One region of the Gordonia marina genome, then DNA from elsewhere that is predicted to be linked to it. Evidence: riboswitches for the same ligand, from Rfam matches in the RefSeq annotation. Region 1 holds a riboswitch; the other holds the start of a gene.
The links. A riboswitch is a leader RNA that binds a small molecule or an ion and turns the genes downstream of it on or off. The one in region 1 is predicted to bind cobalamin.
Positions count from the first base shown of each region.

Region 2: it holds a riboswitch for cobalamin, as region 1 does, so the genes downstream of both, ACSEEN_RS12285 (ABC transporter substrate-binding protein) here and ACSEEN_RS06460 (CbtB domain-containing protein) in region 1, are expected to answer to the same signal.

Region 1 covers NZ_JBPSDN010000007.1:163,669-167,859, forward strand. Annotated here, with positions in the region: gene ACSEEN_RS06455 (protein kinase domain-containing protein) at 1-2,150, opposite strand, end outside; cobalamin riboswitch at 2,346-2,491, shown strand; gene ACSEEN_RS06460 (CbtB domain-containing protein) at 2,531-2,755, shown strand; partial or broken gene ACSEEN_RS06465 (CbtA family protein) at 2,771-3,681, shown strand; gene pheS (phenylalanine--tRNA ligase subunit alpha) at 3,869-4,191, shown strand, end outside.
Region 2 covers NZ_JBPSDN010000017.1:604-4,794, reverse strand. Annotated here, with positions in the region: gene ACSEEN_RS12290 (FecCD family ABC transporter permease) at 1-770, opposite strand, end outside; gene ACSEEN_RS12285 (ABC transporter substrate-binding protein) at 836-1,804, opposite strand; cobalamin riboswitch at 1,830-2,015, opposite strand; gene ACSEEN_RS12280 (lipase family protein) at 2,130-3,407, shown strand; gene ACSEEN_RS12275 (alpha/beta hydrolase family protein) at 3,434-4,191, shown strand, end outside.

The DNA.
Region 1 (4,191 bases):
ACCTGACGCGGTGAGTTCACGATCTTCGGATCACCGGAGCCGCCGGCCTGCGAGTAGCCGTCGCTGCCCCAGCAGTACACGTCGCCCGACGCCACCGTGCACACGGTGTTCAGGTCGGTGGTGACCGCTTCGACCTTCTCCACTCCGCTCACCAGCGCGGGCGTCGTCTGATCGCTGGAGCCGTCGCCGATCGGGGCGCCCCAGCAGTACAGCTGGTGGTCGGCGACGGCGCAGACCTGGCTGAACCGGCTGGTGCTCGACGACCCGCCGCCGACGGCGATCGAGGTCACCTTCTTGTCGAGGAGATTCCCGACGAGTTGCGGCTGGTACTCGTCGCTGGTGTTGCCGTTGCCGAGCTGGCCGTTGCGGTTATCGCCCCAGCAGTAGGCCTTGTGCTCGGTGGTCAGGGCACAGGTGGTGCCCAGCCGCATCGAGATCGACGCGACGCCGCCGATGCCGTCGACCTTGGTCGGGGTGTTGATCTGGCCGGCGCTGGAGCCGCGTCCGCCCTCGCCGTTGGCGTTCCAGCCCCAGCAGTAGACGTCGCCGTCGGAGACCGCGCAGGTCGTGTGGAAGTCGGTGGCGATCGCGGTGACCTTGCCGAGCCCCGGCACCTGGTAGGGGGTGCCGCGGTCGCCGTCGTCCTGGTCGCCGAGGACGCCGAACAGGCCGCTGCCCCAGCAGTACGCGTGGCCGTCGGCGACGGCGCACACCGAGATCGTCGCCGACGAATCACTGCTGCTCGGCAGGTATCCGCCGACCGAGACGGCGGTGACATTGGTCAGGCCGTTGATCTTGACCGGTGTCGCCCGGTCGTCCTTGGTGCCGTCGGCCAGCTGGCCGTCGCCGTTGTTGCCCCAGCAGTACAGCGCGTCGTGCTGGACGGCGCAGACGGTGCCGACGAACGACGCCAGCTGAGCCTGTGTGGCGGCGGACGCGGTCGGTGGCGCGTCGTCGTCGCCGCCCATGTTCGCGAGGAAGATCCCGAGGGGCACCGCGACGATGACCACCGCGGCGATCGCCGCCAGTGAGATCCACAGCGCCTTGCGGCTCTTCTTCGGCGGCACGGGCGCGCCGGGATAGCCGGGCTGGCCCGGGTACGACGCCATCGGCGACCACGCGGTCTGTCCGGCCGTGCCCGGCACGCTCGGATGGCTCTGCTGACCGGGGAATCCGGTGAAGCCGGGCGGCATCGCCGACGGCTGGCCGCCGGTGTTCGCGGTCGGATACGACGGCTGGGAGGGATGTGACGGCTGGGAGGGGTGCGACGGCTGACTCGGCGCGCCGGCCGGTGGCACCGGCGCCACCGCGGTCGCGGTGCCGCCCGGCGTCTGGCCGAGCGCGCGCTGCAGTTCCGCGGCGAAGGTGCGGCAGTCGGGGAAGCGGGCGGCCGGGGCCTTGGCCATGGCGCGCTCCAGCACCGGGGCGAGCGCGGCGAGGTCGGGACGGACCTGGGCGATCGACGGCGTCGGCTGCTGCAGGTGCGCCATCATGATCGCGGCCGAGGTGTCCCCGTGGAACGGCGTGGTGCCGGCCAGCAGCGTGTACGTGGTGCAGGCGAGCGCGTACTGATCGGACATCGCGTCGGCGGTCTGGCCGGAGATGATCTCGGGCGCCGTGTACGCCATGGTGCCGACCACCGAGTTCGCCGCGGTGAGTTGCGGCGAGTCGGCCAGCCGCGCGATGCCGAAGTCGAGCACCACGGCGCGCCGGAGCTTGCCGTGCTCGTCGCGGGTGATCACGATGTTCGCCGGCTTGATGTCGCGATGCACCACCTGCCGCGCGTGCGCGTAATCGAGGGCGTCGGCGACCTGCGAGACGGCGTTGATCACGTCGGCGGTGGAGAGCCGCACCGACGCCAGGTCGGGGCCGTCGAGGTAGCTCATGGTGAACCACGGGGCGTCGTTCTCCACGCCGTACGCGTAGACGGTGATGATGCTCGGGTGATCGAGGGCGGCCGCGGTGCGGGCCTCGTTGGTGAAGCGCGTCTGGAAGTCGGGGTTCGAGGTCCCGCCGACCGAGATCACCTTCATCGCTTCCCGGCGCATCAGATGCGGGTTCTCGACCAGATAGACGTCGCCCATGGCGCCCGACCCGAGCTGGGCGACAACCCGGTAACCGGCGATGTCAGAACCTGGTGCGACGGGCACTATTCCTCCTGGGCGAGAGCGACGGGGGCAAAGCTTGGGACAAACCTACCGTGATCGGGGTCCCGCGAACGTGCTGCAGCGGCCCCAAGAGACAAGTCGAGTAGTCCTGCGGGGTGCCCGATGCGTAGATCTACCCGGTGCCGGGAGAGTGGATCGCGCCCTGGATGCGACCTTCGTGGCAAATCGGTCACCGGCTTGACCTGCGACGATGTCGGGTGGTCAGCTTGAGAAGGTACGACGGCCAGCGGAACCCGGTGGGACTCCGGGACGGTGGCGCCACTGTGAGATCACCGGATGGCCGGGGATCGAGTCAGATACGCGGCCGTCATGCTCGACATCCGACGACGACGGGGCGCACCACCCCGAAGGAGGCCCTCCCGATGAGCACACATGTTTCGACCCACGACCCGCGCGCCGGCATCTCCGCCGAGGCGCTGTCGGCCGGACGCGTCGCCCTGATCCTGAGCATCACGGTGCTGCTCGCACTGCTGGCGTACTACTTCATCGGTGTCGACGAGGGCATGACGTCGGTCTTCGGCAAGACGATGGTCGTGCACGAATGGGTGCACGACTCCCGTCACTTCCTCGGCTTCCCCTGCCACTGAGCGGGGACCGACATCATGGAACTCCGTGTCATCGGGCGCGGAGCGCTCGCCGGTCTGATCGCGGGCGTGCTGGGCTTCATCTTCGCCAAGGTCTTCGCCGAACCCGTCATCAACAAGGCCATCGACTACGAGTCGGGGCGCGACGACGCCCTGCATGCGCTGAATCAGGCGGCCGGCCGGGCGGTCGAACCGGACGGGCCGGAGATCTTCAGCCGGACCATCCAGTCGACCGTCGGGATCGCCACCGGCATCATCGGGTTCTCCATCGCCATGGGTGCGCTCGTGGCGGTCGCGTATGTGGTGCTGCACGGCCGGTTCTCGATCCGTCCGCGCACTCTGGCGTGGCTGATCGCCGGTTTCGGCTACCTCGGCGTATTCCTGCTGCCGTTCGTCAAGTACCGGCCAATCCGCCGGCCATCGGTCACGACTTCACCATCCAGGCCCGTGGACACCTGTACCTGGGCATGGTGGCCATCTCGCTGATCCTGCTCGGCCTGACCGTGTACGCGGCGGTCAAGCTGACGCCCCGGCTGGGGCGCGGCACGTCGATCATCGTCAGCGTCGTCGGGTTCCTGGTGGTCTTCGGGATCGTGCTCGCCGTGATGCCGTCGCTGGGCGATCTGTCGGCGAACGTGGCGCACAGCGGCCAGTTCGGTTTCGCCCGGGCCGCCACCGAGACCCCGCAGCCGATCACCAATATCCTGTCCACGCCGCTGACCATCGACGGCAGGACCGTCGCGCCCGGACAGATCGTCTATCCCGGGTTCGACGCCGACGTGCTGTGGAAGTTCCGGTGGTACTCGCTGCTCAACCAGACGCTGATCTGGCTCGTGATCGGACTCGTCTTCGGCGCGTTGGTGGACCGGCTGTTCGATCCGGCTCCGCGGCGGGCCGTTCGTGAAGAGGCGGCCCCCGTCGGGGTGTGACTCGACCCCGGCAGGGCGGCGCGGAGCATCCCGTGACGGTGCTGCCTACTTCCGTCCGCGCCGTGCCCGGCTGGTCGCGCAGAAGACCGCCCGCCGCCTGCCCCTTCGGGTCGCGGGCAGCGGGTTCGGGTGCGTCGACTAATCTTGTGGTGCATATTCGCCAGTCGAGCCCAGGGAGAACACGTCGGTGTCTGACGATGTCGTTGAGAGCAGTTTCCCGTCCGCGGAGGAGCTTTCCGCCGCGGTGACCGCCGCGGTCGCCGCCTTCGGCGATGCGCGGGACCTCGCGGCGCTCGCCGAGACCAAGGTGGCGCACGTCGGTGACAAGTCGCCGGTCGCCCTGGCACGACGCGCCCTCGGTGCGCTCCCCAAACAGGAGCGTTCGGCGGCGGGCAAGCTGGTCAACGAGGTGCGGGGACAGATCGCCGCCGCCCTCGACGAGCGGACCGCCGAACTGACCGCCGAGCGGGATGCCGCGGTGCTGGTCGCCGAGACCCTCGATGTCACGCT
Region 2 (4,191 bases), on a different contig from region 1:
CCGATGATGCCGGAGTTCGCGACGATCACCGCGGTGCACAGCGAGACGGCGATGTACAGCGTCCAGCGGGTCGCGGTGACGGAGATGCCGAGGCTCGACGCGGCGCGGTCGCCGAACGCGAAGGCGTCGAGCGTGCGCGCGTACGACCAGACGACGCCGAGCGTGAGGACCACCATGACGGTGACCAGCGTGGTCGACGGCCAGCGGGCACCGGCCACCGAGCCGAGCGTCCACCGCAGGACCGCGGCGGCCGCGTGCGGATCGCTGAAATAGACGAGCGCCGACGAGATCGCGGCGCCGCCCTGCGCGACGGCGACGCCGGCCAGGATCAGCCGGTTGGGCAGCAACGCCCCCGTCCGGGTGGTCGCGATCGCGAAGACCAGAGCCAGGGCGCCGAGCGCGCCGAGGAACGCGGCGACACCGACCGGGCCGAGGCCGGCCCCCACTCCGACGCCGAGCCCGGTCACCAGGACCAGGACCGCGCCGACCGATGCCCCGGACGACATGCCCAGCAGGTACGGGTCGGCCAGGACGTTCCCGGTCAGCGACTGCAGGACGGCGCCGGCGACGGCCAGGCCGGCGCCGGCCGCGGCGGCGGTCACCACGCGTGGCATCCGCAGATCGACGACGATGTACTCGTTCCCCGCGCCGACACCGGTGTGGAACCCGAGGCGTGCGCCGACCGCGGCCGCGACGTCGCCGAGGCTGAGTCCGACCGAACCGATCACCACGCCGGCGCCGATGCTCAGCGCGACCAGTACGACGAGCACCGCCACCAGCATCGGAAAGGTGACGCGCGACCGGCGCGGCGCGGCCGGTGCGCCGGTGGTCCGGGTCAGCGCTTCGCCAGCGCGTCGGACAGCGTCACAGCACCGTCGATGGTGCGCGCCCCCGGCGTCGACTCGGAGAACGGGATGACGATGTACGACTTGTTCTTCACGGCCTTCAGGCCCGCCAGCGCCGGGTCGCTCTCCAAGAACTGCCGCTTGGCGTCGGCGCGGGAGAAGTCAGCGTCGATCAGCACGATGACGTCCGGGTCGGCCTTGATGACCTGCTCCCAGCTGGTGTCGGCCCAGTTGCCGTCCAGGTCCGCGAAGACATTCGTGGCGCCCACCGCGTCCATGATGAGTTGCGGTCCACCGCTCTTCGCGCCGACCGAGGGGGTATCGGTGGCGTCGTCCCACCACATGATCGTGGTGCCCTTGCCCGCGTCCTTCTTCTTGAGCTCGGCGAGGGTGTCGCGCATCTTCTCGTTCACGCCGTCGGCGGCGTCGGTGCGGCCGAAGAGCTTGCCGTAGTCGGACACCTCACCGGCGATCGCATCCCACGACGACGCCGCGCGGTCGGCCTTGTTCTCGCAGCCGAAGGGCGAGACATAGGTCGCGATGTCCAGCTTCGCCAGCTCCTCGCGCGTGCCGATGCCCTTGTCGGCGAACGCCGAACCGTACGACGCGGCCACGAGATCGGGCTTCTTGCTGATCACGGTCTCCAGGTCGGGGTACTTGGGGGCGATGACCGGGATCTTGTCGTAGGCGGCCTTGAACTGCGGGGCGATCTCGTCGTCCAGGTAGGCCGTGCCGATCATGTCGTTCTCGGCGCCGATCGCGAGCGCCGACTCGGTCGCACCCTGGTTGACGGTGATCGCGCGGGTGGCCGGGGCCTTCAGCGTGACGGTGTGACCGCAGTTCTTCAGGGTGATCGCGCCGTCGGTGGCCTTGTCGTCGGTGCTGCTGCCGCAGGCGGCGAGCGTGAGGGTGAGCGCGGCGGCGGTGCATGCGGCCGCGACGGTGGTGAGGGTGCGCAAAGCGACCCGCCTTCCATATCTCGTGGAATCGGTTCACGTCGCGGCCGGTCTCCTGGCTACGCAGGGTCTACCGGGAACCACACCTTCCCGGGCGCTGAGCGCCCAGTGGCTGGGGACATACCCCGTCGTGGTACCCGGACCTGCTCACAGTGGCGAGAACCGCGCCGGCACTTCACCGGACTTCCCGAACACCGCGACGTCGCCTGCATGGTAGCGCGCGAACGGTGGGACGCTATCGGACAGGTACACAGGTACTTCTGTCGATGATCACCGGCGACCGGGTCCATCGTGGGAACATTCCTTGATGAGGTCACCGCGTGCCGGCATGCATGGCACGGTTCGTCATCGTGTCGGTGCAGTGCTGGCGATCGTCCTCCTCGCCGTCGTCGAGCCGGGGTGGCGATCGGCTCCGGTCTCGGCGGCACCACCGATCCCGCCGCCCTCGGCGGACCCGTTCTACCGATACGACGGTCTGCTCGGCGCCTATGCACCCGGCGCGGTGCTCCGGACCCGGTCGGTGCCCTTCGGCTACCGCGGGGCGACGGCGCCGATCCGCAGCTCCCAGGTGCTGTACAGGACCACCGATCAACAGGGGCGGCCGACGTCGACAGTCGCGACGATCCTTCAGCCCCCGGTCACCGGACCGCCGAAGCTGCTGTCGTATCACATGGCCTACGATGCGCTCGGGCCGCAATGCGACCCGTCGTACACGCTCACCGGCGCGGGTTCCCCCGGCGCGGCCGGAACCCTGGAACAGGGTGTGATCAGCGGATATCTCTCCCAGGGGTACACGGTGGTGGTGCCCGACTACGAGGGCCCCGATCTGCAGTGGACCATCGGGCGGGAGGCCGGATACGCCGCGCTCGACGGGGTCCGCGCGACGCAGAAGATCCTGCGGCTGCCGACGACCACGCCGGTCGCCATGGCCGGATACTCCGGCGGTTCGGTGCCGACGCAGTGGGGCGCGGAGGTGGCGCCGTCATACGCCCCGGAGATCCGGCTCATCGCCGCTGCGGCGGGCGGACTTCCGGTCAACCTCGCGCACAACCTGCCCTACGTCAGCGGAAGCAAGGACTGGGCGGGAGTGATCCCGGCGCTGATCGTCGCCTATCGGCGCGCGTACTCGCTGGACACCGATGCGTTCCTGTCCGCACGGGGCAAGAAGATCGTCAAGACGGTGTCGTCGCAGTGCATCAACGCCTTCGCCGCGAAATATCCGGGGCTGACCGACGCGGACATGGTACGACCGCCCTACCGTTCGCTGCTCGACGTGCCGGGTGTCGTGCGGGCGATCAACGACAACATCATGGGCACATCCGGTACCCCGCGCATACCGATGCTCCTCGGCGTCGGTGACGTCGACGGCACCGGTGACGGGGTGATGATCACCCGCGACGTCGAGAGTCTCGCGTACTCGTACTGCCGCCGCGGTGTGCGGGTGTCGTACGCGCAGTTCACCGGCAAGGCGCATGGAGAGGCGTTCATTCCCTTCCAGGAGCAGACCGCGCGCTTCCTCACCGACCGCTTCGCAAGGAGGCCGACGGCCTCGAACTGCGCCACGCTGAGACCCGGTGGCGGCCTCAGCCCGACCTCGGTGCCGTGACGGCACCGACCGATGAAGGAATCGCCATGGCCGGTCCGTTCGACTCGCACCTGAACCGGGTGTTCAGCAAAGGGTTCTATCGGGACAAGGACTTCGACTTCTCGGTGCGGTGCGTGCTCGGCGCGTCGGCGCACGGGGGCTCGGATGTGGGGGAGGTACTCGCCGCCATCGACGGCGTCCCCGACGGTGATCATCAGCGCTGGTTCGACGCGTGGCTCGCCCTGGGACGACGCGTGCGGGCCGACGCGGACGCCGAACGCGACGCGGGCCGGACGGTGAGCGCATCGTCGTCGTACCTGCGAGCGGCGACCTACTTCGCCGTCGCCGTGAACGCGGCGAGCGCACTCAAGCACGACGACCCGCTCCTTCCGACGTTCCGCCTGCAACGCTCCAGCTGGGACGCGTTCGTCGACGCGTGCGGACAACGTGTCACCCGCGTCCAGATTCCGTACGACGGCACGACGCTGCCCGGCTACTTCTTCCGGACGGTCGGCCACGAGCAGCGCCCCACGCTGATCATGGTCAACGGCAGTGACGGAGCGATCAGCGACCAGTGGTCCTCCGGAGCTGGCGCGGCCCTGGCCCGCGGCTATCACGTGCTGATGTTCGACGGCCCCGGACAGCAGTCGATGCTCTTCGAGCGGGGGACCCGATTCCGCGCCGACTGGGGCGCGGTACTGACGGCCGTGGTCGACTTCGCGGTGGCGCAGGACGGCGTCGACCCCGACCGCCTGGTGGGGTACGGGATCAGTCAGGGCGGCTACTGGCTGCCTAGCGCGCTCGC